DNA from 4 places in the Kocuria sp. CPCC 205231 genome. Region 3 is predicted to be linked to each of the others. Evidence: riboswitches for the same ligand, from Rfam matches in the RefSeq annotation. Region 3 holds a riboswitch; each other region holds the start of a gene.
What was found. A riboswitch is a leader RNA that binds a small molecule or an ion and turns the genes downstream of it on or off. The one in region 3 is predicted to bind thiamine pyrophosphate.
Positions count from the first base shown of each region.

Region 1: it holds a riboswitch for thiamine pyrophosphate, as region 3 does, so the genes downstream of both, thiM (hydroxyethylthiazole kinase) here and RF640_RS02995 (FAD-dependent oxidoreductase) in region 3, are expected to answer to the same signal.
Region 2: it holds a riboswitch for thiamine pyrophosphate, as region 3 does, so the genes downstream of both, RF640_RS18395 (3-oxoacyl-ACP reductase) here and RF640_RS02995 (FAD-dependent oxidoreductase) in region 3, are expected to answer to the same signal.
Region 4: it holds a riboswitch for thiamine pyrophosphate, as region 3 does, so the genes downstream of both, thiC (phosphomethylpyrimidine synthase ThiC) here and RF640_RS02995 (FAD-dependent oxidoreductase) in region 3, are expected to answer to the same signal.

Region 1 covers NZ_JAVKPP010000012.1:44,630-49,291, forward strand. Annotated here, with positions in the region: gene RF640_RS13160 (Rne/Rng family ribonuclease) at 1-2,225, shown strand, start outside; gene RF640_RS13165 (nuclear transport factor 2 family protein) at 2,419-3,153, shown strand; TPP riboswitch at 3,203-3,296, shown strand; gene thiM (hydroxyethylthiazole kinase) at 3,339-4,163, shown strand; gene thiE (thiamine phosphate synthase) at 4,160-4,662, shown strand, end outside.
Region 2 covers NZ_JAVKPP010000033.1:462-5,123, reverse strand. Annotated here, with positions in the region: gene RF640_RS18400 (LLM class flavin-dependent oxidoreductase) at 482-1,798, opposite strand; gene RF640_RS18395 (3-oxoacyl-ACP reductase) at 1,810-2,574, opposite strand; TPP riboswitch at 2,623-2,718, opposite strand; gene RF640_RS18390 (TIR domain-containing protein) at 3,173-4,018, opposite strand; gene RF640_RS18385 (hypothetical protein) at 4,027-4,329, opposite strand.
Region 3 covers NZ_JAVKPP010000002.1:291,382-296,043, forward strand. Annotated here, with positions in the region: gene moeB (molybdopterin-synthase adenylyltransferase MoeB) at 1-276, opposite strand, end outside; gene RF640_RS02985 (thiazole synthase) at 273-1,157, opposite strand; gene thiS (sulfur carrier protein ThiS) at 1,159-1,398, opposite strand; gene RF640_RS02995 (FAD-dependent oxidoreductase) at 1,395-2,768, opposite strand; TPP riboswitch at 2,764-2,867, opposite strand; gene thiE (thiamine phosphate synthase) at 2,973-3,602, shown strand; gene RF640_RS03005 (hypothetical protein) at 3,701-4,662, shown strand, end outside.
Region 4 covers NZ_JAVKPP010000023.1:19,517-24,178, reverse strand. Annotated here, with positions in the region: gene RF640_RS17405 (recombinase family protein) at 1-79, opposite strand, end outside; gene RF640_RS17400 (hypothetical protein) at 440-829, shown strand; TPP riboswitch at 948-1,057, shown strand; gene thiC (phosphomethylpyrimidine synthase ThiC) at 1,056-2,786, shown strand; gene RF640_RS17390 (hypothetical protein) at 3,204-3,620, shown strand; gene RF640_RS17385 (hypothetical protein) at 3,801-4,640, shown strand.

The DNA.
Region 1 (4,662 bases), on a different contig from region 3:
CCCGCCGCGAGTCGGTCGAGCGGCAGATGCTGGTCCGGCAGAAGGACAACCGGATCCAGATCGGCGTCCTCGAGGACGGCGTCCTCGCCGAGCACTTCGTCTCGCACACCCAGCAGGACTCCCTGATCGGCAACGTCTACGTGGGCAAGGTGCAGAACGTGCTGCCGTCCATGGAGGCCGCGTTCATCGACATCGGCCGGGGCCGCAACGCCGTGCTCTACGCCGGCGAGGTCAACTGGGACGCGTCGCGGCTCGAGGGCGGGCCGCGCCGGATCGAGGTCGCGCTGAAGTCCGGGGACTCGGTCCTGGTGCAGGTCACCAAGGACCCGGTGGGGCACAAGGGCGCCCGGCTCACGAGCCAGATCTCCCTGCCCGGCCGGTACCTGGTCTACGTCCCGGGCGGGTCGATGACCGGGATCTCCCGGAAGCTGCCCGATGTGGAGCGCGCCCGGCTGAAGAAGATCCTCAAGGACCGTCTGCCGGACGGGGCGGGCGTCATCGTGCGCACCGCCGCCGAGGGGGCCTCCGAGCAGGAGCTCACCCACGACATCAACCGGCTGCGCGCCCAGTGGGAGCAGATCCAGGAGCGGGCCGGGTCGACCAGGACGCTCGCGCCCGAGATGCTCTACGCGGAGCCGGACCTCACGATCAAGACGGTGCGCGACGTCTTCAACGAGGACTTCACCACCATGGTCGTCCAGGGCGACGAGGCGTGGGACAACATCGAGGCGTACGTGACCTACGTCGCACCGGACCTGCTCGACCGGCTCAAGAAGTGGGACGAGGACGAGGACCTGTTCGTGAACTACCGCGTGGAGGAACAGATCCAGAAGGCACTCGAGCGCAAGGTCTTCCTGCCCTCGGGCGGCTCGCTCGTCATCGACCGCACCGAGGCGATGACGGTGGTCGACGTGAACACCGGCAAGTTCACCGGCTCCGGGGGCAACCTCGAGGAGACCGTCACCAAGAACAACCTGGAGGCGGCCGAGGAGATCGTCCGGCAGCTGCGGCTGCGGGACATCGGCGGGATCATCGTGATCGACTTCATCGACATGGTCCTCGAGTCCAACCGGGACCTCGTGCTGCGCCGGCTGGTGGAGTGCCTGGGCCGGGACCGCACCAAGCACCAGGTGGCGGAGGTGACCTCGCTGGGCCTCGTGCAGATGACCCGCAAGCGCATGGGCACCGGACTGCTGGAGGTGTTCTCCGAGCCGTGCGAGCACTGCGCCGGCCGCGGCGTGGTGGTCCACGACCACCCGCTCGAGGGCCGCTCCGGCGGTGCCACGAGCGAGTCCCGCGACCAGCGGCCGAACCGCACGGAGCGCAAGCGCGGCCGCGGGGGCCGCAACGAGCAGCAGCCCGCCCGGACGGAGCAGCGCTCCGCCGAGGCCGATCCCGCGGAGAGGGCCAAGGCCGAGGCCGCGCGGACGGCGTTCGCGACGATCGCCGCCGCCACCCACCACGAGGAGGCGGCCGCGGACGAGCCGGAGCGCGCCGAGGAGGCCGCCCAGCCGGCGGAGTCCCGGCCCGAGGGCTCGGGGCGCTCCCGGAAGAAGCGCCGCGGCAAGCGCAGCCGCGGACGTGGCCAGGGCGGGGACACCGCCGCCGAGCAGCAGCCGGAGGAGGGGGAGGACACCGCCCCCGCCGCCCCGGAGCAGCTCCCCGCCGAGGAGGCGCCGGGCGAGCAGGGCTCGCGCCTGACCATCAACGGCGAGGTCATCGAGCTGCCGCAGGGCCACGCCGTGGTCGTCGAGCCCGCCGAGGCCCGGCCGCTGAGCCTGGACTCCCTCGCGGAGGTCTTCGGGCAGCGGGGACCGGACGCCGGCTCCGCCGCCCCGGAGGCCGCCGCCGAGGCGGTCACCGGTGCGGATGACGCCGCGGAGGGGGCCACCGCCGCGGCGGAGGCCCCGGCCCAGGAGAGCACGGCACAGGAGCGCACGGAGCGGCAGGCGCCCGCTCCCGCCGCGGCGGTCGCCGCGGAGCAGGCGGACGTCGAGCCAGTGCGACCCCGGCGGCGCTCGCGGCGGGCCTCTGCCCCGGCGGCGCGGCCCGGCGAGGCCGAGGTGACCGCCGGCCGGGCGGCCGCCGCGGAGGGCGCCCGGCACGAGGCGAGGACCGTCGCCCAGCGCGCCCCGGAGGAGTCCTCCCGCCGGGCGCCGACCGTCGTCGGCGTCGGCGTCAAGGCCGAGGACCTCACCAGCGGCCGGCCCGCCGACCGGGGCTGACCCGCCCCGCCGAGCAGCACCACGGAGGACCCCGACCGGCACGGTCGGGGTCCTCCGTCGTCGCGGACCGTCACGGACCGCCCCGGCCTGCCCGCCCTCCGCGCGGCGGCGTACCGTGGTGCGCACCACAGCACACCCGGGGCCGCCGTCCCGTCCGCCGGGAGAGCGGCCGCCCGTTCCAGGGAGCATCGCCATGACCAGTGCAGACACCATCCGCACCACCGGCACGGAACTGTTCGTCCACCGGGATCCGTCGGCCGTGGACCGTCACTACACGGAGGACTTCGTCCAGCACTCGCCGCTCGCGCCGGACGGGCGCGAGGGTCTCAGGCAGTTCGTGCAGAGCATGCCCGACGACTTCCGCGTGGACATGGTCCGGATGCTCGACGACCACGGGACGGTGGCCGTCCACTCGGTGTACGAAGGGCTCGGTCCGGAGCCGCTGGTCGGCTTCGACGTCTTCCGGGTGGAGGACGGACGGATCGCCGAGCACTGGGACGTCCTCGAGCCCCTGCGCACGGGCCCCGACGGCGCCCGCCCCCAGCTCGACGGTCCCGTCGCGGTCACGGACCACGAGCGGACGCAGGACAACAAGCGCATCGCCGCCGAGTGGGTCGAGGCCGCCCTCGTCGGGGGCGACCGCCACGCCGTCCAGGACCACATGAGCCCCCGGGGCTGCACCGAGCACACCGGCGGCACGCCGGACGGCCCGCAGCCCGCGTACCAGCGGCTGCGCCGCGTGGTCGGCGAGGGGAACTTCGTGCTGACCGTCGCGGAGGCCGTTCCCGGAGGGAGCCGCGACGGAGGATCCACCGGAACGGTCGCCTGCTACGACCTCTGGCGCCTCGACGACGGCCGGATCGTGGAGCACTGGGGCGTCGCGCAGCCGGTGCCCGAGCGGATGGCCCACGCCAACGGCATGTTCTGATCCCGTGCGGGGTCCGTGCCGACTCCCGCACGACGACTAGACTGGCAGGACACCAGACACGGGGTGCCGCACGAGCGGCTGAGAACACACCCGTCGAACCTGATCTAGCCAGTACTAGCGAAGGGATGTCGCAGATGCGCGATGCCGTACCCCCGTCCGACCGCACACCAGGACCCGGGAGGCCGGTGCCGCCGGACCCCGCGCTCGCCGAGGACGCCGCCGCGGCCCTGGCGGACCTGCGCGCCGCGGCGCCGCTGGTGCAGTGCATCACCAACGCCGTGGTCACCAACTTCACCGCCAACGTGCTGCTCGCCGTGGGCGCGTCCCCGGCGATGACCGACATCCAGGGCGAGGGCGGGGTCTTCGCGGAGCTCGCCGACGGCCTCCTCGTCAACACCGGCACGCCCACCGCCGAGCAGCGCGGCGCCGCCTACGAGGCCGTCGGGGCCCGGCGCCGCGCGGGCCGGGCCTGGGTCCTGGACCCGGTGGCGGTGGGCGCCCTGCCCGTGCGCACGGCGCTGGCCCGCGACCTGCTCGGGTTCGAGCCGGCGATCGTGCGCGGCAACGCCTCCGAGGTCATCGCCCTCGCCGGCGGCGCCGGCGGCCGCGGCACGGACGCGACCCACGGCGTCGACGCGGCCCGGGACGCCGCCGCCGCGCTCGCCGAGCGGGCCGGCTCGGCGGTGGCCGTGTCCGGGCCCGTGGACCTCGTGCGCTCCCCGGACGGCACGGTGGTCCGGGTGCCGCACGGCACGCCCCTGCTGACCCGCATCACCGGCGGCGGGTGCGCCCTGGGCGCCCTCATGGCGGCGTTCACCGCCGTGCGCACGGACCCGGCCGCCGCGGCGGTGGCCGCCACCACGGTGTACACCCTGGCGGCCGAGGACGCGGCCGCCGACTCCGCCGGGCCCGGCTCCTTCGCCGTGGCGCTGCTGGACCGGCTGCACGCCGTCACCCCGGAGGGGATCGCCGCCCGGGCGGAGCTCGTGCGCGAGGAGGTCGCCCGGTGAGCCCGCGCCTCGACCCCGCGGCCCTGTCCCTGCACCTGGTGACGGACACCGCCCTGAGCGCCCCCCGGACGGTCCCGGACGTCGTGGCCGCCGCCGTGCGCGGGGGAGCCACCATGGTCCAGGTGCGGGAGAAGGACGCCCCGGTCCGCGAGCTCGTCGCCCTGCTGACGGCCGTGGCCGAGCGCGTGGGCCGGGAGGTGCCCGTGCTCGTGGACGACCGCGCCGACGTGTACCTCGCCGCCCGCGCGGCCGGCGCCCCCGTGGCCGGCGTGCACGTGGGCCAGTCGGACCTGCCCGTGGCGCTCGCCCGGGAGATCTGCGGCCCGCAGGCCGTGCTCGGCCTCAGCGCCGCCACGGCGGAGGAGCTCGATGCCGCCGCCGCGCTGCCGGCCGGGACGGTCGACTACCTGGGCGTCGGGGCGGTGCGGGCGACCCGCACCAAGCCCGACCACCCCGAGCCGCTGGGCGTCGAGGGCTTCGCCCGCGCCGCGGCCCGCAC
Region 2 (4,662 bases), on a different contig from region 3:
CTGCATCAGTAGCTCGACGCGACCTTCTTTACATATGGCCGGTTATCAGCCGCTAAGTAGGACGAGTAGAAACAGGTGCGAGAACTCGTCCCCCTCTGCCTACGGGCGTCTGCCCAGGTGGCAACAGGGTGCGCGGCGGACCGGTGGGATCGGCGAGCTCGTGACGCCGGCATCGTTCACGCAGGACAGCATGGAGAACTCTCGTTTAATGAGAGATTCGCGCGTACAGCTGAGGTATGGAACGGCGCGGGGTCGTGCACCGGGGCTCTTCGTCGGCGAAGGCGTCGCATGGTTGTGGGTTGAGACTCGGGCGCTGGAGGTGCACGCACGGCCGCCCCAGCGACTGATCTGCCGGCGTGGCAGGAAGTTACTCGTCCTGCCTCAACACGTCTCGCTACCGGTCCACCTGCCCGCATTATGGATATGGTCCCGCTCAAGGGCGCTTGTGCGCGCCCGCGGGTTCGCTGTGCTGCCGGTGGGGTCAGGCCGGCGCTCCAAAGGTGGGGCAAGGGAATCCCAGGTGCCCGCGGAGGGTGTCGGCGGTGTAGTGGGTGCGGAAGAGGCCGCGGCGTTGCAGTTCCGGCACGACGTGGTCGACGAAGTCCTCGAGGGCATCAGGCAGGGTCGGGGGCATCAGGTTGAACCCGTCGGCTGCTCCGCTGCGGAACCAATGCTCGATCCGGTCCGCGATGCGTTCGGGAGTGCCGACTATGGTGCAGTGCCCGCCGCCGGCAGCCAGGCGACCCAGCAGCTGTCGAACGGTGGGTTGTTCCACCTCGATGATCCGCAGAATGGTGGCGTAGCGGCCCTGGGGTCCGCTGAACTGCTCAAGCGCGGGCAGTGGAGGAACTGGGGCGTCAAGTTCCCAGTCGCTGCAGTCCTGCTGGACGAAGGTGCTCAGCTGGGCCAGCGACTGGTCGGTGGGCAGCAGCGCGTCGACCGCGGCCTGCTGGGCTCGGGCTTCGGCCTCGGTGGAGCCGACGTAGGTGACCAGCCCGGGCATCACCGCCACCGCCTCCGGGTTCCGCCCGGCCGCGGTGATACGGGCCTTGATGTCGGTGTAGTAGTCGCGGGCGGCGGGCAGGTCGTAGGCCACCGCGTAGATGCCTTCCGCGTACCGGGCGGCCAGATCCCGTCCGGGTCCGGAGGCCCCGGCCTGGAAGAGCACCGGGCTGCCCTGGGGCGCTCGGGGCACGGTCAGGGGCCCGTCCACCTGGAAGTGCTCTCCGCGGTGGTGCACCGGGCGGAGCCGGGCGGGGTCGGCGTAGAGCCCGGTCCGGTCGGCGAGCACGGCGTCCTCGGCCCAGGAGTCCCACAGCTGCTGGGCGACCTGCACGAACTCCTCGGCACGGGCGTAGCGCCGCTCTCGGTCCGGCATGGCCTCCATGCTGTGGTTGCGGGCCTCGGCGTCGAACATGGAGGTCACCACGTTCCACCCCGCCCGTCCGCCGCTGATGTGGTCGAGGGAGGCGAGCATTCGGGCGGCGTGGAAGGGGGTGAAGAAGGTGGTCGAGATGGTGCAGACCAGTCCGATCCGCTCGGTGGCCTGGGCCATGGCCGACAGTGTGGTCAGCGGCTCGAGGAACCAGCGGGGCCCGGAGGAGACGTCGCCGGTGCTGTGACCGTCGGCGAAGAATACCGCGTCGAAGAGACCGCGCTCGGCCGTGCGGGCCAGACGCTCCCAGTAGGAGATCTCGCCCAGGTGCTCGGCGGGGGAGTCGGGGCGCCGCCAGGCCGCGCTGTGGTGGCCGGCGCCGAAGAGGAAGGCGTTGAGGTGCAGTTGCCGGTGTGTGCTCATGGGTGGCGGATTCATCCCATGACCAGTCCGCCGTCGACCACCAGGTTCTGCCCGGTGACCGAGCGCGCCCAGGGCGAGGCGAAGAACAGGACGGTGTCGGCGAACTCCTCGGGGGTGGTGACCCGGCCCAGCGGGGTGGAGGCGGCGATGAGGTCGAAGACCTCCTCGGGGGTGGCCGCACTGGCGTCGGTGGTGCGCAGCAGCCCACCGGAGACCATGTTCACCGTGACACCGTGGGGGCCCAGGTCCTTGGCCAGGGTCCGGGTCAGCGAGAGCAGGGCCGCCTTTGCGGCGGTGTAGTCGTGATACGGGACGACGGGGTTCTGGAACAGGTTGGTGCCGATGTTCACGATCCGCCCGAAACCCTGCTCCTGCATTCCCGGCAGGCACGTCTGCGTGGTATTCAATGCCCCGCGGACGCTACCGGAGAACTGGGTGGTGAACTCCTCCCAGCCGATCACTGCTGCCTGGGATCGGGCGTCGCCGTTGAAGGAGAAGTCCACCAGGGCGTTGTTCACCACGGTGGTGACCGGAGCGCCGAAGTGCTCCCGGGTCCGCTCGAGCATGGTGGAGACCTGTTCGGGATCCGTGACATCAGCAGGCAGGGCCACGGCCCGCTCCGGGCCGAAGCGGTTTGCGAGCTCTTGGGCGGCGGTGGCACTGGAGCGGTAGTTGATGACCACCTGCGCGCCCTGCGCGGCGAAGGCCTCCACGATGTGGCGGCCCACGCCGCGGGCCCCGCCGGTCACGAGGACGATCTGTTTTGCGATCTGCATGAGGTTCCCTGAGGATCAGGGCGAAAAGATGCAAGCACGAGGCGTCGGCCGGGCTTGGTAGGACATCCCTTCGCCAGTACGAACTGGATCAGGTTCAACGGGTGTCATCTCAGCCGGATGAAACCGGCACCCCGTGTCACTACTCCGACCGTACACGCTCGCCCAGAAGTCTCTGAAGCCGGCACCTCACGTCGGATCTGTCCCACGTCAGAGCGGGCAGGGAGGCAGAAAGTAGATCTCATCGATTCATTAATTTACATAATACAAGTTATGAGACATTGAGCCAGGTCAGGGTGTGACCTGATCGTGCAGCAGTCCGGACGGCTACTGCCAAGTCCACCGAGAAAAGTCCTGTGGTGACCTGTCTCTAGAACTCGCCTTCGATACTCCGCCGCGTTAATGGCGCACCCAGAGGGATCTTCGGCGATCGTCCCGTCAACTTCTTCAACCATCCAATCGGTCTGGCCATCCACATCCCCCTCAGTAGGGTGTCGCGACGACCGGTGGAATCGGTCCTGGTGCTGTTTTTATGTTTTCTAATTACTCATCTTTCGGTGGTATTTTCATCGAATTCTGCATTTTATATTTAACCATATGATCAAAGCGCCTTATCGAGGGACACTTTAATATCTGCAGCCTTTAGCTCGCGCGCTAGTTCCATCTGCCACGACTCGCCCTTTACTGGGATGTAGGCAACTCCTGAGAAGTCTGTGGGGAGCTCGATTGAGGGTTCGTTTAGTGCCGCCACTCTGTCCCGGCCCAACAGTCCAATGAAAAGCCCTAGCTCAAAGACAACGTTCTGCCGTGCGCGTGGGGAGACCGTTCCCGCCCCATGCTTCCCGCCGTCATCATCAGGGGTAAGAAGGACTACGGCGAAGACGGCCCGCTGTGCGTGAGAAAGTAGCTTACCAAGAATGTCCTGACCTCGATTCGCTTGATCGGCCAATACGACGACGTCGCGATCAGTCACTGTCTCCAAGAAGCGTCGGACTATTTCGCGTCGCTCAATGTCATGGCCGTGTACCAAGAAGATTGGCGCGTCAACAGGCGTGTCCGGTGGTGTCGAGCTCGGCGACCCTTCGGCGTATACATCGAGGCGGTCTTCGACTGCTCCAAGAACTCGAATCTTTTCTTTGATGTCCGCAATCACCTCCGGCACACGTTCCCAGGGAATCGTCGTGGATGCGATCTTTAGGTCGAGAAGCGAAACCGCAGTACCGGTGAATTCATCTTTTGGGCTGGTAGTAAGGAACCCGGAGACCTTGAAACCGTTTTCAAGTACTGCCGCGGTCCTGCCCTCCCAGGAAAGATATTTGTCACGGAAGTCGCTTACGTGTGTCTCGTTAACCGGAGCGGATCCCAGAATCTCCTCCCCGACTAGTCGCGCGCGTATGATAGCCGCTCGCATTTCCGTTACCGGACGCACAAGTTCGACGGTACCCAATGTTGCTCCTATTCCGCATCGATAACGGCGCTCAGCCATCCCTTTAGCGCAGCCAACCGCGCATATGCCTGCGCACCGTCATTAGCCCTCTCGATGAGAGCGTGAGGCCCACGACCGGTGCTGGCAATCGGAGGTGCAAGCTGCTCAAGCTCTTCGAGCAGGCCCTGCGGCACTGCGGCTGCCACCTGTTCGCGAAGCGAGTTGTATGTAGGGGGCAAACCATGGGCAGATTGTTCGGGAACGCGCTCAAGGGCGCTGGAAACTGCGGCCCGCAGCCTCTTCAACTTTGCAATATCCACGTTGGTCACCATGTAAGTTTGGCAGACGGCTCCGACAGATGTGGCCGACACCCAGTAGTCAGGGCTACTTCGGCTTAGATGGTTGTAAGCAGAATTGGATATATGTACATTGTTCGCGTCTATCTTGGCGGATGACGCTGCTCATGAGACCGAGCGTTCACCAACCAACTCCAGTACGCAGGTGTAGTCACGATCTCTCGAGTGTTGTCCAGAATGAGGACATTGGGCGCGTCCGTGAGGGGTTGCCGGGTTGAGGTCTAAGCCGACTCAGTGACCATGGTTACCGAGTCATTGGTCAACCCTCAGCGGGCGCCTCGGGCACCTATGGTGGGATCCCGACGTGGG
Region 3 (4,662 bases):
GACGTCGGCGGTGGTGTGCACCACCTGGCGCTGCAGGTTGGAGACCGCCACGACGTCGTCGTCGACGATCCCGAGGGTCCCCACCCCGGCCGCGGCGAGGTACTGCAGGGCGGGGGACCCGAGTCCCCCGGCACCGATGACGAGCACGCGGGCGTTCCGCAGCCGCCGCTGGCCGAGGGGCCCGATCCCGGGCAGGGTCAGGTGCCGGGCGTATCGCTCGAGCTCCTCGCGGGTCAGCCCGGGGCCGGGCTCCACGAGCGGGGGCAGCGGGCTCACGGCCGCTCCCCCACGGGCGCCCAGTCCCCGCGCGGCACGTCCGCCGGGCGGGCGGCCGGCCCGTCAGCCGGTCCGGCCCCGGCGGCGTCCGCGTCGATCCGCCCGGCCATCGGCGAGGACGCCTGGGCGTGGCGGCGGGCCGGGATGCGCCCGGCGCCGGCGGCGAGCCGGCCGGCGAGCACGGCGTGGCGCATCGCGGTGGCCATCGCCACCGGGTCCTGGGCGCGGGTGACGGCGCTGGCCAGCAGCACGGCGTCGCAGCCCAGCTCCATGGCCAGGGCGGCCTCGGAGGCGGTGCCGATCCCGGCGTCGAGCACCACGGGCACGGAGGCCCGGGAGGCGATGAGCTCGATGTTGTGCGGGTTGAGGATGCCCAGCCCGGTGCCGATGGGAGCCCCCAGGGGCATCACCGCGGCCGCGCCGAGGTCCTCGAGGCGGCGGGCGACGGCCGGGTCGTCGGAGGTGTAGGCGAAGACCTTGAAGCCGCGGGCCACGAGCTGCTCGGTGGCGTCGAGGAGCTCCACGACGTCGGGCAGCAGGGTGTCCTCGTCCGCGATCACCTCGAGCTTGACCCAGTCGGTCTCGAGGGCCTCCCGGCCGAGCTCGGCGGTCAGCAGCGCGTCCCGGGCGGTGTAGCACCCGGCGGTGTTGGGCAGGATCCGGATGTCGTTGCGCTCGAGCAGCGCGAAGAGGGAGTCGCCCTGGCCGGGGGCGTAGCGGCGCAGGGCCACGGTGGTCAGCTCGGTGCCGGAGGCCAGCAGCGCCTGCTCGAGGGTGTGCAGCGAGCTCAGGCCGCCGGTGCCCATGATCAGCCGGGAGCCCAGCTCCGTGCCGTCGAGCACGAGCGGGTCGCGGTGCGGGTCGGGGTGCGGGACGGTCACGTCAGCCTCCCTGGACGGCGGTGATGATCTCGATCGACTGGCCCTCCGCCACGGGGGTCCGCCGCCAGCGGCTGCGGGGCACGACCGCGGCGTCCACGGCGACGGCCACGCCGAGGCGCCCGCCGTCCAGCGGGGCGCCGTCGGGCCCCAGGGCCCGGCCGACGGTCTCGGCGACGAGGTCGACGACGGTCGCCTCCGCCGCCACGCGGTGCGGGCGGCCGTTGAGGGTGATGGCGGTCATCGGGTGCTCCTGCTCCGGGGCCCGGGCCCGGCGGCGGCCGGCGCGGGATCCCCTGGACGGGCCTCGACGGGGCGGTCGAAGCGGTGCGGGTCGGTGGTGGCGAGGTGCTCGGCGTCGGCGGCCGGATCGGCTCCGGACCCGCCGGCCACCAGCTGCGCGGCGAGCCGGGCGGCCAGCGGGGCGAGCAGGACGCCGTGGCGGAAGTAGCCGGTGGAGACCACGAGCCCCGGCACCGGCGAGCCGTCCGGGTCGCGGACCCGGCCGAGGTACGGGATGTCGTCCGGGGTGCCGGGCCGGGCGCGGGCCAGCACCTCGATCAGCTCGAGGTCGGCGACGCCGGGCACGAGCGCCTGGGCGTCGCGCAGCAGCCGGAACACGCCGCCGGCGCTGGGGCCGCTCAGGTCGTCCTCGCGGGAGGTCGCCCCGATCACCACGGTCCCGTCGGCGCGGGGCACCAGGTAGACGGGCACCCCGTGCACCAGGCCGCGGACGGTGCGCTCGAGCAGCTCCGGCGCCCCGGCGGGGACCCGGGCGCGCAGGATGTCCCCGTGCACCGGCCGCAGCGGCGGGTGCCAGTCCTCCGGCAGCCCCTCGAGCTCGCCGAGCCCGGCGCCCGGGGCGAGGACCGTCCAGGTCGCGGAGACCATCCCGCCGCCGGCCAGGCGGACGCCCGTCGCCGCGCCCTCGGCGTGGCGGCGCAGCCCCGTGGCGAGCCCGTGGACGAGGCGGGCCGGTCCGCCGTCGCGCACGGGCGGGACCCCGGGGGCCTGCGAGGGCCCGGCGGGCTCCGGGAGCTCCGGGAGCTCCGGGGCGACGAGGGCCGCGAGCAGCCCCGCCACGAGGCGGCGCGGGTCCACCTGGTGGTCGTCGGGGATCCGCAGCGCGGCGGACAGCCGCGGGCTCAGGGCCGGCTCGAGGGTGCGGGCGGCGCGCAGGGTCAGCTGCTCCACGGTCATGCCGTGGCGCCCCTGCAGCTCGCGGAGGTCCGTCAGGGCCTGCCGGTCGGCGGCGTCCACGCCGCACACGAGGGTCTCGGTGGCCCGGTGGCCCACCGTCCCGCCGGCGGCCTGCTCGAGGGCGGCCACGAACGCCGGGTACTCGGCGGCCGAGGCGGTCATGAGGGGGTACAGGGGCTCCTGCTGGTACTGGACCTCGCTCACCGGGGCGAGCATCCCGGCCGCGGCGCGGCTGGCGCCGGAGCCCGGCTCGGGGTCCACCACGACCACCGAGCGGCCGCGGCGGCGCAGCTCCCAGGCGGTGGCCAGGCCGATCACCCCGGCGCCGACGACGGCGACGTCGGCGCGGACGTGCTCGGGCCGGTCGACCAGCGGGTGGGGCGCGGTCGTGGGGGCGGGGTGCGCGGCAGTCACAGGGAACGTCCTTTCCTCCGGCGGCATGACCCGCATCAGGTGTGGCGGTCGGCGCTGGACGCCCTCTCAGCCCCCGGTGGGGCTCCCGCAGAACCGCTGACCTATCATCAGCGTGTGACCCAGCCTACCCGTGATGCCTCCGCCCCCGCCGAGTCCTCCCTGCGAGAGACCCGGACGGCCAGACTCCTCGCCGCCCGGCTGTACGTGTGCACGGACGCCCGCCGGGACCGGGGCGACCTCGAGGACTTCCTGCACGCCGTCTGTGCCGGCGGCGCTGACGTCGTCCAGCTGCGGGACAAGAGCATCGACGCGGACGAGGAGATCGCCGCGCTGGAGCTGCTGGGCCGGGTGGCCGCCGAGTACGACACCCTGTTCGCGGTCAACGACCGCGCCGACATCGCCACGCTCGTGGGCGCCGACGTCTTCCACGTGGGCCAGCACGACCTCAGCCCCGCCCAGGCCCGGCGGCTCCTGGGCCCCGACGTGCTGATCGGGCGCTCCACCCACGACCTCGGACAGGCCACGGCGGCGCTGGAGGATTCGGACGTCGACTACTTCTGCACCGGCCCCGTCTGGGCCACGCCCACCAAGCCGGGGCGCCCGGCCACCGGGCTGGAGTTCGTCCGCGCGGTCGCCGAGCTGACGGAGGCCCGGCTGGACGCGGACCCGGAGGTCCTGCCCGTGCCGTGGTTCGCCATCGGCGGCATCGACGAGACGCGGCTCCCGCAGGTGCTGGAGGCCGGGGCGCGCGGCGTCGTCGTCGTCCGCGCCGTCACCGAGGCCCCCGATCCCCGCACCGCCGCCGGGCAGCTGCGCGGTCTGCTCCCCGCCTGAGCCCGGGGCGGCCCCCCGCCCGCCTCACCGTCGGCTCCCCGCCGCCGTCCAGCACGTTCTGAGAGCATGGACGCAGGACGACGACGGAGAGGTGGCCCATGGACCCCGAGCTCGACCCCCAGGTGCGGCACGCGGTGGAGCGCCCCGCGGAGACCGCCCGCGGCCCGGAGGACGCGCAGCTGCGCGTCCGGCTGGCCGGTGAGCCCGCCCGCCGCGCCCTCGGCACGCACTGGGAGCAGGGCCTCCCGGAGGACGCCGCCCCGAGCGACGACCGGCTCGCCGCCGCCGTGCTGCTCGCCACCCTCTTCGGCGACACCTTCTGGCTGGAGCGCGCCGCCCGGCTGCCCAGCGACGTGCCGGGGTGCCCGTCCGCGCCGCCGAGCGGGCTGCTGGAGCTGACCCGGGTGCCGGGCGCCCGGGCGGCCCTGGCTGCCGTGCTCGAGCGCCCGCTGCTGACCGGGCTCCTGGAGTGGGGCACCAACCCCCTGCCGGAGCAGCCCCCGCTGGCCGTGGCCCGGGCCGCCCGGGACCTGGGCATCCCCGACGACGGGCGCGTCTACAAGGTGGTGCGCCGCCGCGCCGAGCGCTTCCTGGCGCGGGAGCACGACGGGTCCGAGCCGCTCGAGCAGTTCGTGACCCTGCTGAACGAGGCGGAGCGGGGCCACCGCGAGGACGGCCCCGTGCTCTCGGGCGAGACCCTGCCGCCGGCGGCTCCCCCGGCGCCGGGTCCGACCGCGGGATCCTCCTCCGCGGCCGGCCCGGCCGCGGACGGTGACATCCGCCCGGGAACACCCCCGCCCGGCGCCCCTCCGGCGGGCTCACCGGGGAACCCCCAGTGGGGGGTGAGCCCCGCGAGCCCGGCCCCGCCGCCGCCCGGGCAGTTCCCGGGCCAGCACCCCGAACCCGGGGCACCCGGCCCGGGCGGTACTGGTGCCGGCACCCAAGGCGCCTCCGGGCCGGTGTTCGGGCCCGGCCCCGGCGGGTGGCCGCCGCGCCCGGCAGAGCCCGAGGAGGACGACTCCGACAACCTCAAGGCGTGGGGATTCGTCTTCCTGGGCAT
Region 4 (4,662 bases), on a different contig from region 3:
CGCCCAGCAGCGCGTCGCGCTGCAGGTCGGTGGTCTGCGACCCGTCGGCCTTCGACACCCGCATGTAGCCCACCAGCATGGCACTGATCCTCCATCACTTATACGACCGTTTGCGTGACAAGGCGGTCGCGAATCCGCCGACCTCCCTTTAATGTCACTTAACCCGTTACTTATCCTAGGTCATACAAAGGGTTCGATTCCGGTGTTGTGTGACAGACCCGGGGGCGTTCGAAGCGCTTGGGCAGATGCGCGCCGTGCAGGGCATGCATAGCATGGGCGCAGAACGTGGTCGAACCTGCGGCGCAATGACTACGCTGGGCATTGTTGATTTGGTCTACAGATGTTCGATGGATGGGAGAGCTTGGTGCCTTTTGAGGTGTTCGACAAGAGGATGACTCCGTTGGCGAAGGCGCCCAGTGTCACGATTCAGAAGCGAGGCGTGATCTCGCTGAACAAGGCCGCCCATGACCTGCTCGGCAATACTGAGACGGTGGAGTTGCTCTACGACCAGGATCGTCAGGTCATGGCTCTGCGCCCAGCCGATGACTCGTCCCCGCATGCCTATGCGGTTCGCACCGGTTCTAAGCGCGGGCCGGGGCAGGCCATTGTCTCGGCCACCGCGTTCGCCCAGCACTACGGGATCGACACCACCGCTACGAGGCGGTGGAAGCCGTTCGTGGAGGACGGCATGCTCTGCGTTGATCTCACCACCGAGGGTGTGGTCATCACCGGCAACCGCACCAAGGCCACGACCGTCTCGGAGCCGGAGGAAACCGACGACGTTCCTGCCGAGGCTGCCGGTCCCGGCTCATCGACCGATCACGCCTGAGCGCCGCCTCGGCCGACTGCGAAAGCCGAGTCGCCTCGGTCCTGGAGGAAAAGAGGAGTGGTGCTCGATGCGGTGGTCGTCTGGGTGGTGACGGTGGTCACGCAGGTGTTAGGGTCGGTGCCGTCCACACGGGAGCCCCATTGCAGGGGCTGAGATCGGGCTGAGGCAGCCTGCGACCGTCGAACCTGTCCGGGTAATGCCGGCGAAGGAAGTAGGAACATTTCCCATGAGTGCATCGAATGCGCACGCCCTGTCGTATGCCCACGACACCGAGCGCGATCTCCACGTGCCGGTCACCGAGATCACCCTGGCGGACTCCCCGGGCGGGGCGGCGAACCCGCCGCTACGGGTCTACCGCACGGCCGGCCCGGGCAGCGACCCGGTGGTCGGACTCCCACCGCTGCGGGCCTCCTGGATCCAAGGCCGGGAGGACGTCGAGACCTACTTGGGGCGGGAGCGGAACCTGCTCGACGACGGCCGCTCCGCGATCCGGCGTGGTGAAGCCTCCCAGGAATGGAAGGGCGCCCGCCCGGTGCCTCTGCGGGGACGGGAGGGCCGGACGGTCACGCAGATGCACTACGCCCGGGCCGGGGTCATCACCGAGGAGATGCGGTTCGTGGCCCTGCGGGAGAACTGCGACGTCGAGCTGGTCCGCTCCGAGCTGGCGGCGGGTCGGGCGATCATCCCGGCCAACATCAACCACCCCGAGGCCGAGCCGATGATTATCGGGCGGGCGTTCTTGGTGAAGATCAACGCCAACATCGGCAACTCCGCGGTCACCAGCTCGATCGCCGAGGAGGTGGACAAGATGCAGTGGGCCACTCGTTGGGGGGCCGACACCGTGATGGACCTGTCCACCGGCGATGACATCCACACCACCCGGGAGTGGATCATCCGCAACTCCCCGGTGCCCATCGGCACCGTGCCCATCTATCAGGCCCTGGAAAAGGTCAACGGGGAAGCCAACGCCCTGACCTGGGAGATCTTCCGCGACACCGTGATCGAGCAGTGCGAACAAGGCGTGGACTACATGACCGTCCACGCCGGGGTGCTGCTGCGCTACGTGCCGCTGACCGCCGAGCGGGTCACCGGGATCGTCTCCCGGGGCGGGTCGATCATGGCCGGGTGGTGCCTGGCCCACCACCAGGAGAACTTCCTCTACACCCACTTCGAGGAGCTTTGTACGATCTTCGCCCGCTACGACGTCGCCTTCTCCCTGGGCGATGGGCTGCGCCCCGGGTCGATCGCCGACGCCAACGACGCCGCCCAGTTCGCCGAGCTGGACACCCTGGCCGAGCTCACCGCCCGGGCCTGGGAGCACGACGTGCAGGTCATGGTCGAGGGCCCCGGTCACATCCCGCTGCATCTGGTGCGGGAGAACGTCGAGCGGCAGCAGGAACTGTGCCACGGCGCCCCGTTCTACACCCTGGGCCCGCTGGTCACCGACATCGCCCCGGGCTATGACCACATCACCTCCGCGATCGGGGCCACCGAGATCGCCCGCTACGGCACGGCCATGCTGTGCTACGTCACCCCGAAAGAGCACCTCGGGCTGCCGAACAAGGACGACGTGAAGACCGGGGTGATCACCTACAAGATCGCCGCCCACGCCGCGGATCTGGCCAAGGGCCACCCCGGGGCCACCGAGCGGGACGACGCGCTGTCGAAGGCCCGCTTCGAGTTCCGGTGGCGGGACCAGTTCGCCCTGTCCCTGGACCCGGACACCGCCGAGGCCTTCCACGACGAGACCCTGCCGGCCGAACCGGCCAAGACCGCCCACTTCTGCTCGATGTGCGGGCCGAAGTTCTGCTCCATGCGCATCTCCCAGGACATCCGCGACCAGTTCGGCGGCACCGCCGCACAGGAAGCCATCGCCGGAATGCAGGAGAAGTCCGCCCAGTTCCGGGCCGCCGGATCCAAGGTCTACCTGGACGCCCCCACGGTCTCCACCACCTGAGGACCCCCCAGCAGCACCAAGCAGTTGACGCCGGCACAGACGTCGCGCCCCTGGGACCAGAACGACTCCCAGGGGCGCAGTGCCGGCCGGATGCCGACAGCCGGCCCCGGGCAAGCTGTCTCGCACCCCGCCACTCGGATCCTCGAGAAGGGCGCCGTTCATCTCCGACGAGTCACACCGAGCCGCGGAAAACCGCAACCATTCATGGCCGCCGAAGTCGTCCGGCGTGACGTCTCGCAACCCATGGCCGGCAAGACGGGCGGGAATCAGATCGCTCAGCTTGCTTCCATAATGATCGACTCACTGCCTATTCTGAGGAACTCTCATTATGCTCTCCTCGGGCCCGGTGACGCGGCCTGGACCCAGACCGGCACCAGGACCGGCACACAATCTTTCCGCCGTGCACAGGAAGTTGGCATGAACATCTCCAGGGCCCTTGCAGTCGAGCTGCACGCCCACTCCCCCACGCAATGGGTCGCCACCTACTACCCCATGATCGAAACCCCCGCGGGCCGGTGGGCCGAGGTCACCTGGGTTCTGCACCAGTGCCCGATGCCCGCCACCGTTGATCTGCCCGAGCCGGCACGGTGGCTGGAGGTGCGCAGCCCCGACCCCGCCCACTCCTGCTACACCCACTACCCGGCCTGGAGCAAGGCACTGGCCGGCGGCTACCTCGCAGCACTGGCCGCCCACGACGCCGACAGCCCGGAAAGGTCCCTGTCGACCCAAGATGCGCTGCAGCTGCGGGAAACCACGATCGTCGTCCCAGCCGGACAACTCTCGGAATGGGTGCTCAACGACCTCGAAGAAGAGACCGTACCAGTGCACGGGTGATCCTGCGCATCCACCGCGCCAACAACACCACGGCCTTTCCTCCTGCACCGGCCCCACCAGGGCAGGCATGAGGGGATCGCCCCCGCCGCGCGGCCTGACCCCTCACCTCCGCCTGAGCCGGCAGGACCAGCCCCGCCACCGGCGTCGACGCCCAGCAGGGCAGGCACTTACAGTAACGTCATGACGGAGCTGCTCTACGAGTCGATGACGCAGTCCCAGGCCGCCGACGCGCTCGAGGAGTTCCGCACCGAACGCCCCGCAGGACTGGCGCACCTGCGCTCCGTGCTGGCCGCCCACGGCCTGGATCCGCAGATGATGCTGGACGGCACGGTGGACTCACTCGCCCCGGTGTGGGAGTGGATCACCGCCCGGGCCTCCGAGTACGGGGTCGATCCCCGGTCCTTGGCTCAGGACCCGACCCGCCCCGGGTGGCCCAGCTGGGCCCGCCACGGGATGCTGGTGGACCCCCACCCACCGGCCCAGACGCTGGCCCTGGTCGACGGGTTCACCTCCTACCTCGCCCAGATCATCACCGCCGCGGTCCCCGGTGTGCAGTGGCGCATCGGCGAACACCGCCTCGACAGCTATCCCATGCGCAACTACCCGGTGCTCGTCGCCGGCAACCACCAGATCTTCCTCCCCGGGATTCCGCTCTACAGCGCCTACCAGTCCGCCCACGGCCGCGACCCGATGAGCGGAACCGAGATGCTCCACCACACCCGACACACCATCGCGGCGCTGCGCGGTGAAGGCCCGGCGGCCGAGACGGCCGAGGATCCGCTGGTGTGCGTGGTCGCCGACGTCGACTGCTTCGACGTCGGGCTGCGACCCGACCTCACCGAGGACCACCCGGAGACCGTGAAGCAACTGATCGCCGAGCTCAGCGACCGCGACGGGGTTACCTCGGTCCACCGCTACGGGCCCGCCGCGCTGGTCGTGAACGCCCCGGACTGGGACGAGATCAGACTGAAGCTGTGGCTGACCCTGTGGCTGCAACGCCACCTCCACACCGAAGACTGAGCACAACGGCGCCCCACCGCCC